DNA from 3 places in the Enterobacter sp. CP102 genome. Region 1 is predicted to be linked to each of the others. Evidence: predicted binding sites of a transcription regulator. Region 1 holds the regulator's gene; each other region holds the start of a gene.
The links. Region 1 encodes CRP, which controls carbon source genes, mostly activating them, when cyclic AMP is high. Its sites were predicted from a motif close to ATGTGANNNNNNTCACAT; they were not measured.
Positions count from the first base shown of each region.

Region 2: a site for CRP is predicted at 4,062-4,079, ahead of serC (3-phosphoserine/phosphohydroxythreonine transaminase). Genes of this name have one in related genera too.
Region 3: a site for CRP is predicted at 4,797-4,814, ahead of N1249_RS02265 (glycine dehydrogenase). Genes of this name have one in related genera too.

Region 1 is NZ_CP104014.1:4,346,025-4,354,207, reverse strand. Features, by position in the region: gene N1249_RS20645 (aspartate aminotransferase family protein) at 1-446, shown strand, start outside; gene N1249_RS20640 (YccS/YhfK family putative transporter) at 503-2,590, opposite strand; gene crp (cAMP-activated global transcriptional regulator CRP) at 2,648-3,280, opposite strand; gene N1249_RS20630 (OsmC family protein) at 3,591-3,995, shown strand; gene N1249_RS20625 (phosphoribulokinase) at 4,083-4,952, opposite strand; gene N1249_RS20620 (YheU family protein) at 4,984-5,202, opposite strand; gene N1249_RS20615 (hydrolase) at 5,199-6,221, opposite strand; gene mdcA (malonate decarboxylase subunit alpha) at 6,450-8,105, shown strand; gene N1249_RS20605 (triphosphoribosyl-dephospho-CoA synthase) at 8,105-8,183, shown strand, end outside.
Region 2 is NZ_CP104014.1:1,582,268-1,590,450, forward strand. Features, by position in the region: gene pflB (formate C-acetyltransferase) at 1-120, opposite strand, end outside; gene focA (formate transporter FocA) at 172-1,029, opposite strand; gene ycaO (30S ribosomal protein S12 methylthiotransferase accessory factor YcaO) at 1,436-3,196, opposite strand; gene N1249_RS07390 (DUF421 domain-containing protein) at 3,324-4,016, shown strand; gene serC (3-phosphoserine/phosphohydroxythreonine transaminase) at 4,178-5,266, shown strand; gene aroA (3-phosphoshikimate 1-carboxyvinyltransferase) at 5,336-6,619, shown strand; gene cmk ((d)CMP kinase) at 6,805-7,488, shown strand; gene rpsA (30S ribosomal protein S1) at 7,600-8,183, shown strand, end outside.
Region 3 is NZ_CP104014.1:471,631-479,813, reverse strand. Features, by position in the region: gene N1249_RS02295 (DgaE family pyridoxal phosphate-dependent ammonia lyase) at 1-1,069, opposite strand, end outside; gene N1249_RS02290 (amidohydrolase/deacetylase family metallohydrolase) at 1,053-2,186, opposite strand; gene N1249_RS02285 (DUF4310 family protein) at 2,229-2,870, opposite strand; gene N1249_RS02280 (DUF4311 domain-containing protein) at 2,884-3,660, opposite strand; gene N1249_RS02275 (DUF4312 family protein) at 3,683-3,982, opposite strand; gene N1249_RS02270 (SFCGS family glycine-rich protein) at 3,985-4,347, opposite strand; gene N1249_RS02265 (glycine dehydrogenase) at 4,358-4,696, opposite strand; gene cybC (cytochrome b562) at 5,017-5,403, opposite strand; gene pmbA (metalloprotease PmbA) at 5,442-6,794, opposite strand; gene yjgA (ribosome biogenesis factor YjgA) at 6,890-7,441, shown strand; gene mpl (UDP-N-acetylmuramate:L-alanyl-gamma-D-glutamyl-meso-diaminopimelate ligase) at 7,517-8,183, opposite strand, start outside.

The DNA of each region.
Region 1 (8,183 bases):
GCGGTTTCCCGGTCAGTGCGGTACTAACCACGCAGGATATCGCTTCCGCGTTCCACGTGGGTTCTCACGGGTCGACCTACGGCGGCAACCCGCTGGCCTGCGCCATTGCCGGTGCGGCATTCGATATCATCAACACACCAGAAGTGCTGAACGGCGTTAATGCGAAGCGCGAGCGGTTCGTGAAACACCTTCAGCAGATTGATGAGCAGTACGATGTGTTCAGCGAGATCCGCGGAATGGGGCTGTTAGTGGGTGCTGAGCTGAAGCCGCAGTACAAAGGTCGTGCGCGTGATTTCCTGCACGCCGCAGCTGATGAAGGGGTGATGGTGCTAAATGCCGGGCCGGACGTGATGCGTTTCGCGCCGTCGCTGGTGATTGAAGACAAAGACATCGAAGACGGGTTAAACCGCTTTGCGGCGGCGGTCGAGAAGATCGTCCGGGGATAACCTGATTGCCCGGCGGCGCTGCGCTTGCATGGGCCTACAATCCAGCCGGACGTGATTCAATACGGCGTGCGCTTTAATATCCGCGTTAGCCAAATTCCGTGATGCGGACGCTGACGCCATGCCACCGACGAAATGGTGTGCATGGTGCTCAGATGCCCGAGGATGCGCTGCAAATGCTGCTCCAGGGTGCTCATTGGGCCATGCGTCAGTGTTTCCGGTGCTTCAAGAATGTTCGAATCTCCCGCCTCTCCCGGCGCGTCGTACTCCAGACGCTGCTGACATCGCTGCAGGGCAATCTCACAGGACTGCAAATAGCGCTGCGCCAGATCGGGTGTCAGCATGGTGTGCTCGCGCGCCAGCGTGGTCATGGCGTTAATGTGCTCGACGATAAACTGGCTGTGCGTTACCCACAGTTTCATGTCTGCCAGATAGTGGGAATTAAAGCCCGGCTCCTGCATCGCCTGGTTGAGTGAGTTAAACAGGGCGTTATGCGCCTGGTTGACTTTCATGCGTTGATACGCCAGTGGCGAAGGCTGCGGGTCGTCGCTCAGGATCAGGCGTATCGCTTGTTGATCTGCTTCCAGCGCATCGTGGGCGTTCTGGCGCAACAGCCCGCTTTGCCACTGCGGCCAAAGCCAGACCAGGCCGCCAAAGGCAATCAGGCAGCCAATCAGCGTGTCGACCAGGCGGGCGATAATAAACTGTTCGCCATTGAGCGTGAGCAGTTGCAGGGTATATACCGCAGTGACCGTAAAGCCCACCATCGCCCAGCCATAGTTCTTGCGAATAATCAGATAACTCACCATGGTGATCGCCAGCATCCCCAGCAGCGTATAGCCTTCTGGTACGTGGAAGTGCAGCGTCACGCCGGCAATGATTAGCCCCGCGATTGTACCGCCTGCCCGGTGCAGAATGCGCACCCGCGTGGCACCATAGCCGTTCTGCGTAACAAACAGTACGGTCATTAAGATCCAGTACGGTTTCGGCAGGTGCAGCGCGACGCCCATCAGGCTGGCGGCGCTGAGCATCACGCTGATACGCGCGGCATTACGCAGCGCGGCAGATTTCAGAGACAGATAGCTTTTCAGGGCTGGCAGCAGCGGCAGACGCTTTTGTTTATCGGCCATCAGGTCACGCGGGTAAAGCGGCCGCTGAGTCCGCAGGACGCGGGAAATACGGCTGAAGTGCCACGCCGCAAACTGGCCCACCGGGTTATCCGCGTGCTGATGGGCAATTTTCTCCAGCGCCCCGAGCTGCTTGTCCATGTTAAAACGCGTGGGATAGCGGTGATACAGGATATCGTCAGCCAGGATGCGCAGGCGCGCTGCCACGGTTTGGGCATTCCAGCGGATCACCGCCTCGGCGTGGCTGCGCTCGACCAGCTTTTGCACCTCCTGCGGATGATGCAGGCTCACAGAGATATGTTCCTGCAAATCCAGACCCACCTGGAAGATACGCAGCAGCCGCTTATAGTCATGATTTTTATTGGCGGCGAGCATGTGCAGCTGCTGGTAACACTGGCTAATCAGATCCACGACTTTTTGCTGGCGCGCCAGCAGCGGCGGCAGCGATTTTTCCGGGTCCGTGTGCTGAGTGAGCAGGGTGTACTTGGCTTCGCAGTAGTCGGCAAGCTGCACGTAGAGCAGGCTGAGCGATTCACGCAGCGGTTGTTCGCGCCACAGGCGGAACCAGATCCAGTTAAACACGCCGTACCACAGGGTTCCCAGCGCGTAGATCAATAGCGGCTCCCATACCGGCATATTCCCCGCGAGGCTCAGCGTGAAGATGGCGGCAATCAACGATGCGGGCAGCAACCGGGCATGTAGCGCGCTGATTTCAGCGGTTACGCCCAGCGTCATGGCCAGCACGGTCAGGATCAGGGGGAGCGGAATATCACGGGCAAGCAGCAGTTGCACGGCGAGGCTACAGCCTGCAAACAGACAGCCGCCAATAATCAGGCGTTTGAAAAAGCGTTTATGCGGAGTGTCCAGACCCGCAATGTTGCAGCAGGCGGGAACCAGGGAAAACAACAGACCTTGTTGCAGATGGCCCAGCAGCAAACCCACGGCCACAGGAAGGCACAACACCAGCGTTTGTCGCAGTGCGTAGTTAACTTCCGGGTGATAAATTAGCCTGCGCCACATGGGGAGTAGAGACAAAAACGGCGTGACACCTTGCGATGGCACGCCGTTTGACCGGAATTAACGTGTTCCGTAAACCACGATGGTTTTACCGTGGGCGGAGATCAGGTTCTGGTCTTCGAGCATTTTCAGAATACGGCCTACTGTTTCACGGGAGCAACCCACGATCTGACCAATTTCCTGACGGGTAATTTTAATTTGCATTCCGTCCGGGTGGGTCATTGCGTCTGGTTGTTTCGCCAGGTTCAGCAGGGTCTGAGCGATACGGCCCGTTACGTCCAGGAAGGCGAGGTTACCCACTTTCTCAGACGTGACTTGCAGGCGGCGAGCCATCTGCGAAGAAAGACGCATCAGGATGTCAGGGTTAACCTGAATCAGCTGACGGAATTTCTTGTAAGAGATTTCGGCCACTTCACACGCGGTTTTTGCACGAACCCAGGCGCTACGTTCCTGGCCTTCTTCAAACAGGCCCAGTTCACCGATGAAATCGCCCTGGTTCAGATAAGAAAGGATCATTTCTTTCCCTTCCTCATCTTTGATCAGCACTGCCACCGAGCCTTTGACGATGTAATACAACGTTTCCGCTTTTTCACCCTGGTGAATCAGCGTGCTCTTCGATGGGTACTTATGAATGTGGCAATGAGACAAGAACCATTCGAGAGTCGGGTCTGTTTGCGGTTTGCCAAGCACCATGCGCTGTTATCCTCTGTTATAAGCTGTCACCAGAGTCATAAGATGCATCCAGACTCTGGGGTTGCAATCGAATTCTTACCCATACCCTGGGAAGTCGGCTGTCGTAATATTCGCAGCCAGTAAAGTTTGATGTCCTCTGCATACATGTGTAACGTCAATGTATTACTGTAGCATCCAGAGTGTTTTAGCATAGCTTTTGTCGCGTGTCTCCTGGTGTCTCGCTTCAGCATGATGCAGGTCGCCTTCCGTTGCGAGAAATGTAACGTACGCGTAATCTGTCACCAAAAATGCAACGTTGGAGTTAATGAATATGCAAGCGCGTGTGAAATGGGTTGAAGGTTTAACGTTCCTGGGCGAATCCGCTTCCGGACACCAGATTTTGATGGATGGGAACTCCGGCGATAAAGCACCAAGCCCAATGGAGATGGTGCTGATGGCGGCAGGTGGTTGCAGCGCGATTGACGTGGTGTCGATTTTGCAAAAAGGTCGTCATGACGTGACGGATTGCGAAGTTAAACTCACTTCTGAACGTCGTGAAGAAGCACCACGCCTGTTTACGCACATCAATTTGCATTTTATTGTGACCGGCAAAGAGCTGAAAGACGCTGCGGTATCACGCGCGGTGGATCTTTCTGCGGAGAAATACTGCTCTGTGGCATTAATGCTGGAGAAAGCGGTAAAAATAACGCATTCGTATGAAGTGATCGAGGCGTAATGTTGTGGCGGGTGGCGCTGCGCTAACCCGCCCAACAAAAGCACGCACGTAGGCCCGGTAAGCGTAGCGCCACCGGGCAAAACGAGCTTATGCGATCTGCTTCCCTTCCATCAGCCGCTGCACCAGCGGTGTCATAATCAATTCCATCGCCAGCCCCATTTTCCCGCCCGGCACCACCAACGTATTCATGTGAGAAATGAACGAGCCTTGCAGCATAGCCAGCAGCCAGGGGTAGTCAATGCCTTCGAGATTACGGAAATGGATCACCACAAAGCTCTCATCCAGTGACGGGATACTTTTGGCCGCAAACGGGTTGGAGGTATCTACCGTCGGCACGCGCTGGAAGTTGATGTGGGTGCGTGAGAACTGCGGCGTCAGGAAGTTAATGTAATCTTCCATCGAACGAACAACCGAATCCATCACCGCTTCGCGTGAATGACCGCGCTCGCTGATATCGCGCGTCAGCTTCTGGATCCACTCCAGGTTCACAATCGGCACAACGCCGACCAGCAGGTCCACGTGGCGTGCCACGTCATGCTGCGTGGTCACCACACCGCCGTGCAATCCTTCATAAAACAGCACGTCGGTAGGTTCAGGAAGCGGCTGCCAGGGAGTAAAAGTGCCTGGCACCTGGTTCCAGGGAACGGCTTCGTCATAGGTGTGCAGATACTTGCGCGACTGGCCTTTGCCGCTCAGTCCGTATTCTTTGAAGGTTTGCTCCAGCAGACCGAAATCGTTGGCATCTGGCCCAAAATAGCTGATGTGTTTGCCGAGATCGCGAGCTTTGCGGATCGCCATATCCATTTCAGGGCGGGTGTAGCGGTGAAAGCTATCGCCTTCTACCTCTGCGGACCGTAAATTCAGTTGCGCGAAAATCTTGCGAAAGGCGAGGCTGGTGGTGGTGGTACCCGCACCACTTGAGCCTGTAACGGCAATAACCGGATGTCTGGCAGACATAGCAACTCCCTGACTGGAATAGTGTTAAAGGTCAGTCGTGAAAGGCATTGCGGGGCATGATATTGACCGTTTCGTGCAGCTCAGACCATACCAGCACCACCTCGCCACTTTTGAGCTGGCGCTTTACATCGTTGACCTTTTGTTCAAGCGAACGTTCTTGTTCACCATAATCTGTGCCTTCGCGTAATACAAAGCTTTCAATAAGATTATCGAGCGTTTCGGGCGCCAGATCTTGCCAGGGGATAATCATTTTTTACCGTCCAGAAAAGCGGTTAACCAGGCTGGAATACGTGTTTCCAGCCACATCCGCGGGCGTCTCAGCGTGCCGCCGACAAAGCCAACGTGGCCGCCATGTTCGGTCAGCTGATACTGCACGTTGGAGGGCAGAAATTCCTGCGCGGGGATGGAGTGATGATCCATGAACGGATCATCTTTCGCATGGATGATAAGCGTCGGTTTGGTGATTTTGCTCAACAGCGGCATGGCGCTGCACTGGCGATAGTAATCTATCGCATCGGCAAAACCGTGAATTTTGGCAGTGATCAAGTCGTCGAACTCGCGAATACGGCGCACCTTCTTCAGCTGACGCAGGCTCACCGGCAGGGTGTCCGGGTAGGCTTTAAGCTTACGCGCGGCATTGGCTTTCAGCAGGTTGAGCAGATAACGCTGATACACCCGGGAAAAACCTTTTTCCATATGGTAGCTGCACTGCTCCAGCATAAACGGGGCAGAGACAATCACCGCAGCATCCAGAGGAACCGTGTCGCCCTCTTTTGCCAGCAGGCAGGCCAGCATGTTTCCGCCCAGCGAATAGCCCACGGCCGCCGTGGGCACCGTACCAAAATTGTCGCTCAGCCAGTGTAAAAACCAGGTGCCGTCTTCGGTTTCGCCTGAATGGTAGATGCGCTTCTGGCGATTTGGCTCGCCGCTGCACCCACGAAAATGCATCACCACGCCGAGCCAGCCATGCTCTTTCGCCGCCTGGATCAGACCATGTGCATATGGGCTGTACAGGCTGCCTTCCAGACCGTGAAACACCACCAGACGGGGTTTATGTTTAGCCTGCTCCGGCTCTTCGCTCCAGGCGAGATCCAAAAAGTCCCCGTCCGGCAAGTCCAGACGTTGCCAGTGTGGGGTGAACTGCACCTTGCGGCGGATAAGGCGCGGCAACATGGTCTGCAAATGGCGGTTGGCTACGCCACGCATGGGCACAAATTCTGCGCTCTCTTCGGCTGCAATGTCGAAGTCTGATGGGATGATTTGGGTCATAACGGCGATGCTGATTCTTGTCAGTTATTTACTATACCTTCCGAATTGTACCCCGTTTAGCCTGTTTTTCCGAAACATGAACTGATCCCGATCACAAATCTTTACGCTGATTATTACTCTCAGGCTAATGATTAGTCTCTACGCTTAATTGATGCGTTTCTCACCAGAGTGCACACTTTATTCAGCGTTAAGCAAATCAAAATGATGTGCTGAATCAGGAGGTTAATAATGTTATCTGGGCAAACACCCACCCGGCAATGGAACACCCGACGCAGTGAAAAAGCGCGTCGTCTGGCGTCCGTACCGGTGCAGGGCAAGGTACTGCCAACCGGCGATCTTGTCGCCATGCTGGAAAAACTGATCGCCCCTGGCGACAAAGTCGTCCTGGAAGGCAACAACCAGAAGCAGGCGGATTTCCTTTCCCGTTCACTTGCTGAAGTGAACCCGCAAATCGTCCACGACCTGCATATGATCATGCCAAGCGTCGGCCGTAGCGAACATCTGGATATCTTCGAGAAAGGTATCGCCCGCAAGCTGGACTTCTCCTTCTCCGGGACGCAAAGCCTGCGTATCTCGCAGCTGCTTGAAGACGGGCAACTCGAAATTGGGGCCATCCATACTTACATCGAGCTTTATTCCCGCCTGTACGTAGACCTCTCGCCCAACGTGGCGCTGATTGCCGGTTTCAAAGCCGACCGCAAAGGTAACCTCTATACAGGTGCCAGCACCGAAGATACGCCAGCCCTGGTAGAAGCCGCAGCCTTCCATGATGGCATCGTCATCGCACAGGTGAACGAGCTGGTGGATGACGAGTGCGACCTGCCGCGCGTTGATATTCCGGGTTCCTGGATTGATTACGTGGTGGTGGCGGACAAGCCATTCTTTATCGAACCGCTGTTTACCCGCGACCCGCGTCTCATCAAACAGGAACACATCCTGATGGCGATGATGGCGATTAAAGGCATCTACGCGGAACACCAGGTACAGTCCCTGAACCACGGGATTGGCTTTAACACCGCTGCAATCGAACTGCTGCTGCCCACCTACGGTGAACAGCTCGGTCTGAAGGGCAAAATCTGTAAACACTGGACGCTGAACCCGCATCCGACGCTTATCCCGGCGATTGAAAGCGGCTGGGTAGAGAGCGTGCACTGCTTCGGCGGTGAACTGGGGATGGAAGAGTACATTCGCGCGCGTCCGGACGTCTTCTTCACCGGTGCCGACGGCTCCATGCGTTCCAACCGTGCCTTCTGCCAGCTGGCAGGCCAGTACGCGGTGGATATGTTCATCGGCTCTACGCTGCAGGTTGACGGCTACGCCAACTCCTCAACCGTGACCCGCGGTCGTCTTTCCGGCTTCGGCGGCGCGCCAAACATGGGTCATGACCCGCACGGTCGTCGCCACGCCACTCCAGCCTGGCTGAACATGATCACCGAGCCTGATCCAATGCAGCGCGGTAAAAAACTGGTCGTGCAGATGGTCGAAACCTTCCAGGCGGGCGTGAAGCCAACCTTCGTGGAAAAACTCGATGCCGTCGAGGTGGCGAAAGCCTCCGGGATGCCACTGGCACCGGTGATGATCTACGGCGATGACGTGACCCACGTGCTGACGGAAGAGGGGATTGCATACCTCTATCGCGCGAAAGACCTCGAAGAACGTCGCGCCATGGTGGCCGCTGTTGCCGGTATCACCGACATTGGTCTGGGTGTTGACGCTAAACGCGTGGCGGAACTGCGCCAGAGCGGCAAAGTGGTTTACCCGGAAGATATGGGTATCCGCCGCACCGACGCCACACGCTCTCTTCTGGCGGCGGGTAGCGTGTCTGACCTGGTTGAATGGTCCGGCGGTCTTTACAACCCACCTGCGAAATTCCGGAGCTGGTAATGAAACTTCTGCCCCAGATTCAGGTTGATGGCGGTGCCGAATGGCTGGCGCGAACCGCCACGCAGTGTCTGATTGACG
Region 2 (8,183 bases), 2.0 Mb from region 1:
GTCACCTTCATACGGGGTGTAGTTTTTCTGAATGAAGTCACGGACGTTTACTTCATTCTGCCAGTCACCTTTAGTAAAACCTTCCCAGGCTGTGGCTAACTTCTCATTAAGTTCGGACATGTAACACCTACCTTCTTAAGTGGATTTTTTATTTACTGCCTGAGAAAACCATTAGTGATGGTCGTCGCCACGCAGGTAAATGACCCAGTATGTCAACCCAACTAACAGACCCCCACCGATAATGTTCCCGATAGTGACGGGGATCAGGTTATCAGTAATTAAGTTCATAATAGTCAGGTGAGAGAAACTTTCCGGGGTTGAACCAACTGCAGTCCAGAACTCCGGGCTCGCAAAGTTGCGGATTACAATACCCATAGGGATCATAAACATGTTTGCGATACTGTGCTCAAAGCCGCTGGCAACAAACATCGCAACCGGCAGAACCATAATCATGGCTTTGTCCATCAGGCTACGACCAGAGTAGCTCATCCAGACAGCCAGGCAGACCATCAGGTTTGCGAGAATGCCAAGAGCGACAGCTTCGATAAATGTATGGTGCATTTTGTGGTCTGCGGTTTGCAGGACGTTAAGCCCCCAGCCGCCGTTGGCTGTCATGTATTCGCCAGACAACCACATCAACAAAACAAAGAGCAGACACCCAATCAGGTTACCAACATAGACGTTTAACCAGTTACGTGCCAGTTGGCCCCAGGTAATTCTTCCGCTCGCTTTTGCGACGACAATCAGCACCGTTGAGGTGAAGAGGTCAGCGCCGCAGATGACGCAGAGGATAAGTCCCAGTGAGAAACAGATACCGCCAATCAGTTTAGCCATGCCAAATGGCATTGTGGCAGTACCTGTTGTGGCAGTGATGTAAAAGACAAAAGCAATGGAGATGAACACGCCCGCAGTGATCGCCAGATAGAAGGTCTTCATCGGGTGTTTCGTTGCTTTATAGACACCCGCTTCTTCGGCAACTTTGGCCATCGCAGCTGGGAGTAAAAGATCAAAAGGGTTGTCAGCTTTCACACTAACTCTCTCTTTATTAAGTCGGCGACGAGATACTAACAAAGCATTATAGAAGAGAAATTGATATAGATCATATCTCGCCTGGCTTATAGGCCCGCAATGCGTATGGTTTTACAACAAATGCGGAGTAAGTGTTTGATTATCCGTATAAAAATAAATTTTAAAAGTTATGAAAAGAGTTGAATTTTTTCGTTCGCGCTCCCTTAAAACAGTTAATTAAAATGGAGTATTTACCATAAAAAGTAACAGTCAAGCTCGGGTAAGTATTATTATATTTACCCGTATTTAACTTTATTATTACAATCAAAAATCATTGCGAAAGAAATAAAAAAACGGGGCAATGAAATTGCCCCGTAATATAGCCCAGACGATTGAATCCGCCTACAGTTGGTAATGTTATATGCGCTTATTTTGACCAGTAAGCGGCTTTTGCCTTCTGTAACTTCTCATACGCTTTCAGCAGTGACTGATGCGCCGGGAAGGCTTTCAGATCGCTATCTACCGCTTGCAGGCCATAGAATGGCTCTTCACCGCTCAGGGCCGCGCTGGCCGCTTCTACAGCATCTGCGCCATACATACGCACGAAGGCATTCAGATATTGCAGCGGTTGACGTTCTTCTTCCTGCGCGAGCAGCAGCAGGGTTTGCAGGCAACGGTAGTAGTTAGCACGCTCTGCGGAGAAGACGGACTGGTTGAACTCCATCGTCCATTCTGTCCATGCCAGCGCCTGATCCAGATCGCCACCCGCGAGGGCCAGCATTGCTTTCAGCTCGCCAATGCGCAGGGTGTACCAGCCATTGTCTTTACCGGTTGCCAGACCAAGCAGCTCACGCACGCGGGTAAAGTCATCGTGACCTTCGTCGTCCAGTTGTGCGATCAGGTTCAGATAGTCTTCTTTTTCCCACTCGCTACCTGGCAGTGACAGCAGCGTTTCACGAAGATGCGCACCCATGCTGTTATTTGCCAGCCACAGATCTTCTGCCGGATAAATGTCAGACATGCCAGGCACCAGAATACGGCAAGCGTATACGCTCAGGTGTTCGTAGTCGGCAATGTAGACTTCTTTATCTTCTGCTTTGAAGATAGCCATCAGGGTGGCGAACTCTTCTTCGGTGGTGCCTGCAAAGCTCCAGTCCACGAACGGGTAGTCTGCATCCTGTTTAAACATATCCCAGGAGATCAAACCGCTTGAATCGATGAAGTGGGTTTCGAGGTTCGCGTGTTCAGCCACTTCTTCGTCGTCGAAGGTTGGTGGGGTAAACACGTCGAGATCTTTCAGGCTACGGCCCTGAAGCAGCTCGGTGACCGTACGTTCCAGCGCGACGCCGAAATCAGGATGCGCACCAAAGGAAGCAAAGCAGGTCCCGTTCGCCGGGTTGAACAGCACAACGCAGATAACTGGGTATTTCCCCCCCAGAGAGCCGTCATAGGCAAAGATTGGGAACCCTTCGGCTTCCAGCTTCGCGATAGACTCCACAACGCCCGGGTAACGCGCCAGAACATCGGCCGGAATTTCAGGCAGGCTGATGGATTCTGCGATAATGCGGTTTTTAATGTGGCGTTCGAACACTTCAGACAGACCCTGAACACGCGCTTCGTTGCGGGTGTTACCGGCTGACATGCCGTTCGACACATACAGGTTACCGACGATATTCATCGGGATGTATACGGTCTGCTCGTCAGACTGACGGGTAAACGGCAGGGCGCAAATACCGCGATCTTCATTACCGGACTGCAAATCAATAAGCATACTGGCGGTCAGTTCGTTATCGGCGTCGTAAAACGCGCGCAGTCGGGCATCGAGAATGCCTTCTGGCAGTTCGTCATCTTCGGTCAGCGGGAACCATTTTTCATTCGGGTAGTGAACGAATGGACCATTAGCGATGGTGTCACCCAGCCAGAAGTCGGCGAAGAAATAGTTGGTAGACAGACGCTCAAAATACTCACCCAGCGCAGAGGCCAGTGCGGCTTTTTTGGTGGCGCCTTTACCGTTGGTAAAGCACAGCGCGCAGTCTTTGTCGCGAATATGCACGGACCAGACGTGAGGAACCGGATTCAGCCAGGAGGCTTCTTCAATATTAAAGCCCAGGTCGGTCAGTTTCTGCTGGAAGCGAGCGATGGAATCTTCCAGAGCGGCGTCTTTGCCGGGGATAAACGTTTGAGTCATGGCGTTCACTTTTATCGTACGTAAAGCGCGCAATGATACGGGTTTTGCGTGACGGGTGCTATCTTCGGCGAAAATAAATGACTGGGCTATGCTTAGTAACAGTAACCTTCTGTTAAGGCATAGAAAAATGAAAGCATTCGATCTTCATCGGATGGCATTTGACAAAGTTCCACCCGATTTTTTATGGGAGGTGGCGCTGCGTAGTCTTTATACCTTCATCCTGGTCTTTCTTTTCCTCAAAATTACCGGGCGTCGCGGCGTTCGCCAGATGTCGCTTTTTGAAGTGCTGATCATCCTGACGCTGGGGTCCGCGGCCGGGGATGTTGCCTTTTATGACGATGTGCCGATGGTGCCGGTCTTCGTGGTTTTTGTCTCGCTGGCCTTGCTGTACCGGCTGGTGATGTGGCTGATGTCGAAAAGCGAAAAGCTGGAAGATCTGCTTGAAGGAAAGCCGGTCGTTATCATCGAGGACGGACAGTTGGCCTGGGAAAATGTACAGAGCGCCAATATGACCGAGTTTGAGTTCTTTATGGAGCTGCGTCTGAATAGCGTTGAACAGCTCGGGCAGGTGCGTCTGGCAATAATGGAAACTAACGGTCAAATCAGCGTCTATTACTATTCTGACGACGAGGTGAAGCCGGGACTTTGTATCCTGCCGGATATGCTTATTGAGCGTTTCAGAACCGTACCCGAGGCGGGCGAATATGCTTGCGTGAGATGTAGCCACGTGATTGCGATGCAGCCGGGGGATCGCCAATTATGCCCTCGCTGTGCAAATCCGGAATGGACGAAGGTTAGCTGGGCCAAACGCATTACCTGACAGCCATTTTGTCGGTTTTGTCTTAGCGAGGCGGCAGATTGTATTGTGTGACGACGGGCACATTTCGCCGGTCATAAGTTTTAGACATTGCGGCGCGTGTCACTGAATGATAAAACCGATATCCACAGTAATAACTTATTGCTTTTAGCGTGGTGAGGGAAATGGCTCAAGTCTTTAATTTCAGTTCAGGTCCGGCAATGTTACCGGCGGATGTGCTCAAACAGGCTCAACAGGAACTTTGTGACTGGCAGGGGCTGGGCACGTCGGTGATGGAAATCAGTCACCGTGGCAAAGAATTTATTCAGGTGGCTGAAGAAGCAGAAAAGGATTTTCGCGATCTGCTGAATATTCCCTCGAACTACAAAGTATTGTTCTGCCACGGCGGTGGTCGCGGTCAGTTTGCTGGCGTACCGCTGAACATCCTGGGCGACAAAACCACAGCTGACTATGTTGATGCGGGCTACTGGGCAGCAAGCGCCGTTAAAGAAGCCAAAAAATACTGCTCACCAAATGTGATCGACGGCAAAATCACCGTTGATGGCCTGCGCGCTGTTAAGCCGATGAGCGAGTGGCAGCTTTCTGACAACGCTGCATACCTGCACTATTGCCCGAACGAAACCATCGACGGTATTGCCATCGATGAGACTCCGAACTTCGGCAAAGATGTGGTGGTTGCTGCCGACTTCTCCTCCACGATCCTTTCCGCGCCAATTGATGTCAGCCGTTTCGGCGTAATCTATGCGGGCGCGCAGAAAAATATCGGCCCGGCCGGGCTGACGCTGGTCATCGTGCGTGAAGATCTGCTGGGTAAAGCCCATACGTCATGCCCGTCTATCCTTGATTACACCGTGCTGAACGACAACGACTCTATGTTCAACACCCCGCCAACGTTTGCCTGGTACCTGGCAGGCCTGGTCTTCAAATGGCTGAAGCAGAATGGCGGCGTGGCGCAGATGGACAAGATCAATCAGCAAAAAGCCGATCTTCTGTACGGGGTGATTGATAAGAGCGATTTTTACCGTAACGACGTGGCGCAATCTAACCGTTCCCGCATGAACGTGCCGTTCCAGCTCGCTGACAGCAGCCTGGATAAACTCTTCCTTGAAGAGTCCTTCGCGGCGGGTCTGCAGGCGCTGAAAGGCCACCGCGTAGTGGGTGGGATGCGTGCTTCTATTTATAACGCCATGCCGCTGGAAGGTGTAAAAGCGTTAACCGATTTTATGGTCGACTTCGAACGTCGCCGCGGTTAATCACGCTGTTTTTCACCCCCGCAGTTATGCTGCGGGGTTTTTATTATGTTGAGTTGAGAGTTAAGTTTCATGGAATCCCTGACGTTACAACCTATCGCGCGGGTAGATGGCACCATTAATCTGCCTGGTTCAAAAAGTGTCTCGAACCGCGCTCTGCTGCTGGCAGCTCTGGCAAACGGCACCACCGTCCTTACAAACCTGTTGGACAGCGATGATGTTCGCCATATGCTCAATGCGCTGAAAGCGTTGGGAGTTCATTACACGCTGTCTGACGACCGTACGCGTTGCGAAGTGACCGGCAACGGCGGTGCACTGCACGCTGGCGAAGAGCTGGAACTGTTCCTCGGGAACGCCGGTACCGCGATGCGCCCGCTGGCGGCAGCACTGTGTCTGGGCAGCAACAACATTGTGCTGACCGGCGAGCCGCGCATGAAAGAGCGTCCGATCGGTCATCTGGTGGATGCCCTTCGTCAGGGTGGCGCGCAGATTGATTATCTGGAGCAGGAAAATTATCCGCCACTGCGTCTGCGCGGTGGTTTTACCGGTGGTTCCGTTGAGGTTGACGGTAGCGTATCAAGCCAGTTCCTGACCGCGTTGCTGATGACCGCGCCACTGGCACCGCAGGATACGGTTATCACCATTAAAGGTGACCTGGTTTCTAAACCTTACATCGATATCACGCTGCACCTGATGAAAACCTTCGGCGTTGACGTTGAAAACCAGGCGTACCAGCGCTTTGTGGTGCGTGGCGCGCAGCAGTACCAGTCCCCTGGCAACTACCTGGTTGAAGGCGATGCATCATCGGCGTCTTACTTCCTGGCAGCCGGTGCGATTAAAGGCGGTACGGTGAAAGTGACCGGCATTGGCCGTAACAGCGTGCAGGGCGATATCCGTTTTGCTGACGTACTGGAAAAAATGGGTGCTGTTGTGACCTGGGGTGACGATTTCATCTCCTGTACGCATGGCGAGCTGAACGCCATTGATATGGACATGAACCATATCCCGGATGCCGCGATGACTATCGCGACAGCCGCGCTGTTTGCCAAAGGTACCACCACGCTGCGTAATATCTATAACTGGCGTGTGAAAGAAACTGACCGTCTGTTTGCGATGGCGACCGAACTGCGTAAAGTGGGGGCAGAGGTAGAAGAGGGCGAAGACTACATTCGCGTAACGCCTCCGGCCAAATTGCAGGTCGCGGAAATTGGCACCTACAACGATCACCGTATGGCGATGTGTTTCTCGCTGGTGGCGTTGTCCGATACGCCTGTCACTATTCTCGACCCGAAATGTACGGCGAAAACCTTCCCGGACTACTTCGAACAGCTGGCGCGTATTAGCACGCTGGCCTGATGACAACATGCCGCATCCTGTGATGCGGCATTTCCTTACGCTTCCTGACGTTCATTCCTGCCCATTTATTCTACACTCTGCTTCATTAAATCCGTAATTTGCACGCAAAGGTAACAGTTGCGCACGTTGGCGCGTATAATGCGCGGCGTTCATGTTAACGGTATGCCTTTATTAAGGAGAAAAAGATGACGGCAGTTGCCCCGGTAATCACCATTGATGGGCCTAGTGGCGCAGGGAAAGGTACTCTGTGCAAGGCGATGGCGGAAGCATTGCAATGGCATCTTTTAGATTCGGGAGCAATCTATCGCGTGCTGGCCCTGGCTGCGCTGCATCACCATGTGGATGTCGCATCTGAAGAAGCGCTGGTACCGCTGGCTGCGCACCTGGATGTGCGTTTTGTGTCGACCGACGGCAACCTTGAAGTGATCCTGGAAGGGGAAGATGTGAGCGGTGAAATCCGCACTCAGGAAGTGGCTAATGCCGCCTCTCAGGTTGCTGCGTTCCCGCGCGTTCGAGAGGCGCTGTTGCGTCGTCAGCGTGGCTTCCGTGAAGCCCCAGGCCTGATAGCCGATGGGCGTGACATGGGAACCGTGGTGTTCCCTGATGCACCTGTTAAAATTTTCCTTGATGCTTCCTCTGAAGAACGTGCGCATCGCCGTATGCTTCAGTTGCAGGAGAAGGGCTTTAGTGTTAACTTTGATCGCCTTTTATCCGAGATAAAAGAGCGCGACGACCGCGATCGAAACCGCGCCGTTGCCCCACTTGTTCCGGCAGACGATGCATTAGTTCTGGATTCCACCAGTTTAACTATTGAGCAAGTGATTGAAAAAGCGCTACAATATGCGCGCCAAAAACTGGCACTCGCGTAATCGCGACCGATTTAGCAGTACCCCCGCTGCAATGGATTGACGGCGGGTATGTGAAACAACCCCATCCGGCACGGAGCCAGGTGGACGTTAATATTAACCTGAAGATTAAACATGACTGAATCTTTTGCTCAACTATTTGAAGAATCCTTAAAAACAATCGAAACCCGTCCGGGTTCCATCGTTCGTGGTGTTGTTGTTGCTATCGACAAAGACGTAGTACTGGTTGACGCCGGTCTGAAATCTGAGTCCGCCATTCCGGCAGAGCAGTTCAAAAACGCCCAGGGCGAGCTGGAAATCCAGGTTGGTGACGAAGTTGACGTTGCTCTGGATGCAGTAGAAGACGGCTTCGGTGAAACCCTGCTGTCCCGTGAGAAAGCTAAACGTCACGAAGCTTGGATCACGCTGGAAAAAGCTTACGAAGAAGCTGAAACTGTGGTCGGTGTTATCAACGGCAAAGTTAAAGGCGGCTTCACTGTTGAGCTGAATGGTATTCGTGCGTTCCTGCCAGGTTCACTGGTAGACGTTCGTCCAGTTCGTGACACCCTGCACCTGGAAGGCAAAGAGCTTGAGTTCAAAGTAATCAAGCTGGACCAGAAGCGTAACAACGTTGTTGTATCCCGTCGTGCCGTTATCGAATCCGAAAACAGCGCAGAACGCGATCAGCTGCTGGAAAACCTGCAGGAAGGCATGGAAGT
Region 3 (8,183 bases), 910 kb from region 1:
TGTTCAGCTGGTCTGCGTTCACGCTGCGCACGTCCGCTTCGATAATCCCTTCGTTGGCCTTGTAGCCACGGAAGTAAATCGCATATTCGCCCTGCTTCAGGCGGTTCACCAGCTCGCCGGTGCCCACGCCGGTGGTGGCTTCGTCGAACTTGATTTCAGCGCGCGCGATATCGCGACCCGCGCTGTCCCAGACCACGCGCGCGGTGACGCCGTTCAGAGTGTTCAGCGCATCGATAAACGGCGTCATCTTCGCCACCATCTCTGCACCGCTCTCTTTGGTCGCCGTCAGGTAGTGTTCGATGGCGCAGGTCAGGCCAAGAATGCCCTCTTTACCCACTTTCATCGCACGTCCAATACCCGCCGTCTGGCGTTTCACCCACTCGACATACTGCGTTTTGCCAATCACCAGACCGCTGGTTGGCCCTTCGATCGCCTTCGCGCCGCTGTAAATCACCAGATCCGCGCCGGAACGGTAGTAAACATGCAGATCTTCTTCCGCCGCCGCATCCACAATCAGCGGCAGGCCATGTTTACGTGCCACCACGGCTGCCTGCTCTACGCTGAGCATACTTTTCTGCACGCAGTGGTGAGATTTGATGTACAGGATCGCCGCCGTGCGCGGGGTGATGGCTGCCGCCAGCTGATCGGCAGAGCATTCGTTGGCGTAGCCCGCTTCCACCAGCTTGCCGCCGCCCAGCGCCACCATGGTGCCGACCGGCGCGCCAAAGTTAACGTTGTGGCCTTTCGGCAGCACAATTTCGTTGTTCTCAATCGGCGTGACGTGCAGGTTTTCCAGCAGCCAGTCGCTGTCTTTCACCAGCACCGCCGCCACAGACTGGGCAATACCCGCAGAAGCGCAAGAGACAACGGTCGCCCCTTCCACATCCAGCAGATCCGCAATGTATTCACCGGTTTTGTTGACCAGATCTTTCATCTCGAAGTACTGGTTCATCCCGTCCATCGCCGCCTGCACCACTTCCGGGCGTGGCGTGGAGACACCCAGGGCCGTCATGCGGCCAGAGGTGTTGATGACCTGCTTTAAATTGTACTTCTCATAAATCGAAGGCATGTTCCGTGCTCCCTTGTTCGGTCATGTAGCCCTTGCCTGCGCGGATCGCGGCAAGCGGCACCAGAATGTGTTCAGCCTGAAGGCTGTCGTTTTCGGCGTCGGTTAATAACGTTGGCTGGCGCTTAATGGTGAACAGCGTCAGGTCAGCGTCGAGCCCCGGCTGGATGCGCCCTTTGCGCGTCAGGCGCAGGCCGTCGGCAGCATTTGCGGTTACGCAGTCAATGACCTGCGACAGCGACATACCGATGGCGAGGAATTTCGACATCACGCTCGCCAGCGACCCGACCGGGCCATTAATGCGGTTGCGGCAGTAGATATCCGAGCTGATGGTGTGCGGCAGAATGCCCATCGCAATGGCGCGTTTCGCCACCTCAAAACTGAAACTCGCCGTACCGTGGCCCACGTCCAGACGTACGCCGCGTTTCAGGGCGCTGGTGATGGATGCGCGCAGCTCGCCGGATGGGGTCAGAATGCGGTTCGGTTTGCCGTTGTAGCAGTGGGTAATGATGTCGCCGGAACTCAGCAGTTCAGCGATTTCGTCAAGATTTGGCGGGTTGTTGCCAATGTGCACCATCAGCGGCAGGTCGCCGTTCTCTTTCTGGATGGCTTTCGCCCGCTCCAGCGGGGTGATGCCATTTTCGCCGACCACGCTGCTGCTCATGCGCGCTTTCAGGCCGACGATAAAATCAGGGTGGCGTTTAACAGCCTGCTTCACGGCATCCGCGTCAATATTGGCCATATTGGCCAGCTCGTTCTGGGCAATCAGCCCCACGCGGGAGATATTCAGCAGGGCAAAGACCTCGGTTGAGGCTTTGCGGGTGATAGCGTAAAAATCGTCCACGTCGTCCGCGCCGGTGCTGCCCGCATCCACCACGGAGGTCACGCCGGTAGCGATGCCTACGCTGTCCGGTTCGTCGTGGTAAATCGGGGAATTCGGGTAGCAGTGTACGTGGGAGTCAATCCAGCCTGCGCTGACGAACACTTCGCCATTAAGCTCCACCGTTTTACGGGCGGGAGCGTCAATCTCGCCAAGCGCCGCGATTTTCCCGTCCTGAATGGCGATATCGGTCAGGGTATCGTCGGCAAGGCGCGCACGGCGCAGGAGTAAATCAAACATGAGGATCTCCTGATAAGACGGGCGCCGGAGCGCCCGCAGGTATTAAAGGGCGACCGGGAACAGCCAGCCCAACAGCATTGCACCGAGGATTGCACCGCCGGTAATTGGCTTCTGCCAGATATAGAACAGCAGCGCGCCCAGCAGTGAACCGACACCGATTGGAATGGAGGCGGTCATGGCGCTAAGGATAATCAACGGCCCGAGGAAGCGGCCGGAGGCGTTACCTGCGCCCATCATCACGTCAGCCCCATAGGTGGAGTTGCTCTGATTGATGGTGAATTTACGCGCCAGGATGATGACGTAGCCAATCGCCAGACCAATCACCAGGCCAGTAATCAGCGCGGCAATGAAGTTGGTCACCGGGAACATAATGCCCGCGCCCAGCAGCAGCGCGGGCACACCAAGGCCTACGCCGGTCTGGATCGCGCCGCCGATATCAAGAATACCGACCAGCGAGCCTTCGATAATACGGGCGAACAGGAAGCTTGCGCCGAAGGCCGCCACCGCGCCGTAGACGCCGGTATCGATACCCGCTTTCAGCATCGCCACGAAGGCCACTTCGTTAAACACGCCAATGCCATACAGGTAGTACATGTGCGTCCCGGCGAACACGCCGGAGGAGAGCAGGCCAACGAAGATCGGGAACGACCAGTCGGCATACCAAAAACCTTTATTCTGTTCCATGTAGAGGCTCCTGTTATTTACCGCTGAGCGAGTTGTGGATCATGTCGAGCCAGTTCGGCACGGTCAGATGGAAGGATTCGATCATCTTCATGTCGAAGCCGCGGAAGAAGCCGCTCAGCACGAACAGTGCGATGATGGCGGCCATCATCACTTTGGTGACGTGGTTCCAGCCGCTCTCTTCTACGCCTTTACCAATCAGGATACCCAGCACCAGGCCCGGTACGGCGTTACCCATAATCAGCTGCGCTGCGCCGCCAAAGACGGTGGCCCAGAAGCCCGATTTTTTGCCCGCGTCGATAGCCGCCAGCCAGAAAATCACCGGCATCACGGTGTTCACCAGCAGGTTAGCTGCCGGTACCAGCACCTTAACGGCCGTCACCTGAAGTGCAGCCGGAACGGAAGAGGCGGTAAGGTTAAGGAAGGTCACGACGATCATGCCGATCACGCCGCAGGCAATCGCCATTTTGCGTGGGTCGTGGAGTGTTTCACCGACATTACGGTTTTTGATCATCAGCGCCGCCGCGCCCCAGTTCGGGATAATGCGGTGGTCAACGTCCTGAGTGAACGCACCTGCGGCCACGGAAGAGGCCCAGGCGTTAAAGAAGAAGCCTAACCCAAAGGAGAAGTGAGAAGCCGGATCCCCTTCACAGGAGTTCAGTTCCCCCAACGTACGAAACGCGCCCATACCCTGAGTGGTAGGCGCATGAAACATGCGTGCAGCCCCGGCCCCAACACCGACGCCAACCAGGCCGCCAATGATGAGCGATTTTATTAATATAATTAAGAACATCAGTCTGCCCTTTTATGAATAATCAGCGTTGCGTGACGAAATCCACCTGGTCGAGATTGATGGCGGTCACGTTGACAGTCACATCCAGCTCCACGCTGTAGGTGCGTCTTTCCCGACGCAAAAAGAAGAACAGAAACGCTTCTTTTCGCACCGCTTCTTGCGCCTGAACAACCTGCACATCCTGTGGCTCAATACGCAGTAAGATATGCGGTGAGGCTTTCATCACCGCGACCTGAACGTGGTTGAGTGCATCGGCAAAGGCGCGCGCTTTGGCGTCGCCTTTTCCCTTCACTCTCACCGTGGTAGTGAATTGTTCTTTCATGCTTACGCGCCGTGCTTCTTCTGCCACGCCTGTACCAGACGCTCGCCCAGCTCTTCTTTATCCATAAAGCCGAAGCCGAGTACGTTGCAGCCTTCATTGATGGCAGTTACGCCCTCTTCCACTGAACGCATCCCGTATTTGGCTTTGTAGCCATATTTGGTTTGAGCGGTAATTGCACCCGCGCCGCCGCTGCCGCAGAAGGAGATGCCGAAGGTTGCATTTTCCGCTTTCATCACGTCACCCAGCTTCATATCCGCTGCCATACCCGGCACAACCACAGCGCGTCCACCTGCTTTTTCGATACCGGCCGCCACTTTCTGACCTTTACCCAGGCGATCGCCAATCACGACTGTAATTTGTTCCATGTGTTGCTCCTTAAAGGTTGTCTTTCGCGACTTCGAAGTGAACGGAAAGCAGCCAGGCTTCTTCATCAGGAAGGTTGCCAAACTGCGCGACCACTTCGCGGGCAAGTCGCATTGAATCAGGTGAAATTTCGTCGAACAATTCCGCTTCGACTTCTGGCAGCGGCTCGCCGGTCACGGACCGGTGCGCCATCGCGCGGACGTGTGAAGTCAGCATCTGTTCCTGCACTGCGTTGGGGATGATGTTGTGCCGGGCCAGCAGGGCATAAACCTGCTTAAGCATGGTGGTCGCGAGCTGCTCTGTTTGCACCGCCTGGTCTCCAACGTCGTTCATTACCGCTCCGTTAATCACTCGTCTTACCCCGTTAATGTCTCTGGGATAAAACTAACGTTGGCGGTTAATTGTTTGTAGCGAGTTGTTTTCCACTTCGAAGTGGAAAGGAGAGCGGCGGCAGTGATCTGTGCCACATAAATGCGCTGAATGATGACAATTCGCTGGTTTTACGTGATGAATATCACGCAATCCATCGACAAAACGTCAGGGTGGAAAACGAAAACAACGGGAAGGAGAGTCGCAGAAATGTGACAGCGATAGGGTTTACTTATTACGACGCATAAAAAAAGCGAGAGCATTACGCCCTCGCCTTGCGGTTGTGTCAGATGCTGAGTCTGTTAGCGGTATTTCTGGTGATAGGTGTTGCGGGTGGTCACGAACTGCTCCGCCGCCGCCTTCGCCTCTTTCACTTTACCTTCGTTCGCCAGCTTCAGCGCACCGTCAATCTGGCCGACCAGGACATCAAAACCGTGGCGGTAATCTTTCATTTCCGCGCTGTCTGCCGCTTTGCTTTCCAGCTTCGGCGGGGTCGCTTTTTGCGCGTCCAGAGCCGCTTCACGCATTTTGGTTAATGCAGCTTTCATTTCAGACGCATTATCGGTTTTCTGCACCACTTTCAGATTGGTGCCGAGGGTGCCCATATCTTCTTCAAGATCGGCAGCAAACGCTGTCGAACCAAGAACCAGCGTTGACGCCGCGACGATCGCTAACAGTTGTTTACGCATTGCTCACTTCCTTTTTTATAATTAACAAAACGCCAAATCTATTGTCCGGCAATTTTCATTTCAGGCAGAAGAACTGAACCACACTGTATATTGCTACGTGTTTCAATATCGTTACCGACCGTAACGATATTACGCCACATATCCTTCAGGTTGCCGGCGATGGTAATTTCGCTCACCGGATACTGAATTTCACCGTTTTCAACCCAGAAGCCCGCTGCACCGCGAGAGTAATCCCCGGTGATGCCGCTCACGCCTTGCCCCATCAACTCAGTGACCACCAGACCCGTGCCCATCTCTTTCAGCATCTGCTCAAAATTCAGGCCCTGTCCGGCAATACGCCAGTTGTGGATGCCGCCCGCGTGACCAGTGCTTTTCAGCCCCAGCTTGCGCGCAGAATAGTTGGTCAGCAGCCACTGGGTCAGCACGCCGTCTTTGATGATATCGCGACGTTCAGTGCGCACACCTTCGCTGTCGAACGGTGTGGAGGCCAGCCCTTTCAGCAGATGCGGGTGCTCTTCAATGGTCAGCCATTCCGGCAGGATCTGTTTGCCAAGTGAATCCAGCAGGAACGTGGACTTACGGTAAACCGAACCACCCGCAATCGCCCCGACCAGATGACCAAACAGACCGGTGGCCACTTCGTTGGCAAAAATCACCGGCGCTTTCATGGTGGAAAGTTTACGCGGTGACAAACGCGACAGCGTGCGCTCGGCGCACTCTTTACCGACCCACTCCGGAGACTGCAAATCGCCGAGCGCACGGCCAATGGTGTAAGCGTAATCACGCTCCATATCGCCGTTCTCTTCGGCAATGACGCAGCTCGAAAGCGAATGGCGGGTTGAGCAATAGCCCTGCAACATGCCGTGGCTGTTGCCGAAAACTTTGATGCCGTAGTGGCTGTTAAAGCTGCCGCCTTCGGTATTGGTGATGCGTTTATCCGCTTGCAGGGACGCCTGTTCTGCACGCGCAGCCAGTTCGATGGCCTCATCCGGGGTGACTTCCGCCGGGTGGAACAGGTCCAGATCGGGTGCGTCAAACGCCAGCAGCTCTTTATCCGCAACGCCTGCGTAAGGATCGGGTGAGGTATAGCGCGCAATGTCCAGCGCGGCCTGCACCGTACGGGCAATGGCATCCGGGCTAAGGTCAGTCGATGACGCACTACCTTTGCGATTCTGGTGATAAACCGTGATCCCCAGTGCGCCATCGCTGTTAAATTCAACATTTTCCACTTCGCCATAGCGGGTACTTACGCTAATGCCGGTGGTTTTGCTTACCGCCACTTCGGCGCCATCTGATTTACCTGAAGCCAGCGCCAGCGCTGTGGAGACTGCTTCTTCCAGAATCTTACGCTGCGCTTCAACTTGTGAGGTTACTTTCATCGCAAATGCCATACTGTAAGAGAGAGTTAAGTGAAGTCTATCAGAGAACCGTTTTTCAGTGCGCGTCTTAACTGGTAACATTAGCCTCTTTTTTTAAGGAGCCTGACATGACTAAGCAGCCCGAAGACTGGCTCGACGACGTTCCCGGTGATGACATCGAAGACGAAGATGATGAGATCATCTGGGTCAGTAAAAGTGAAATTAAACGCGACGCCGAAGAGTTAAAACACCTTGGCGCGGAAATGGTAGAACTGGGTAAAAACGCGCTGGATAAGATCCCGCTCGACCAGGATCTGCGTGATGCCATTGAACTGGCACAGAAAATAAAAAAAGAAGGCCGTCGCCGCCAGCTTCAGCTTATCGGTAAAATGTTGCGTCAGCGCGATGTTGATCCGATTCGCCAGGCTCTGGATAAGCTTAAGAACCGCCACAACCAGCAGGTTGCGTTTTTCCATAAGCTTGAGCAGATCCGTGACCGTCTGATTGAACAGGGCGATGACGCGGTACCGGAAGTCTTGAATCTGTGGCCAGACGCCGACCGCCAGCAGCTGCGTTCTTTGATCCGCAATGCGAAGAAAGAGAAAGAAGGGAATAAGCCGCCGAAGTCTGCGCGCCTGATTTTCCAGTATCTGCGCGAGCTGTCAGAGAGCGATGAGTAATCCCCTCCCCCCAAAGTGGAGAGAGGAAACACAGAAGAGTAAGCCCGGTAAGCGCAAGCGCCACCGGGCTTTTTTTTACTCTGCGGCTGCGGCTTCAGCCTTTTTCGCCAGGCCATCCAGCAGTTTCTGATGGATGCCGCCAAACCCGCCGTTGCTCATCACCAGAATGTGATCGCCAGGCTGGGCGGTTTTCACCACCATATCCGCCAGGGTATCCACATCCGCACTCCAGTGTGCTGGCTGTACGCAAGCTTCAGCAACTTCCGCCACCTGCCATGGAATGTGCTGAGGTTGCAGCAGGAACACTTCATCCGCACGTCCTAAAGACGGCGCCAGATCGTCTTTACAGACGCCCATCTTCATGGTGTTTGAACGCGGCTCCAGCACGGCCAGGATACGTGCCGTTCCGCCGACTTTACCGCGCAGGGCAGCAAGGGTCGCCAGAATAGCGGTTGGGTGGTGTGCAAAGTCGTCATACACCGTGAGGCCGTGGGCTTCACCGCGCAGCTCCAGGCGACGACGGGCATTCACAAATGAACCTAGCGCATTGGCCGCGTCCGCAGGCACCACGCCCACATGACGTGCCGCAGCAATCGCCATCAGACCGTTGTGCATGTTGTGTTCGCCCACCAGGCCCCACTTCACTTCACCCACTTTTTCGCCGTCGAGCAGCACTTCCCACTCAGAGGCATCGGCATTGAGTTTTTTCGCCTGCCAGTGGCCTTGCTCGCCCACCAGCTCC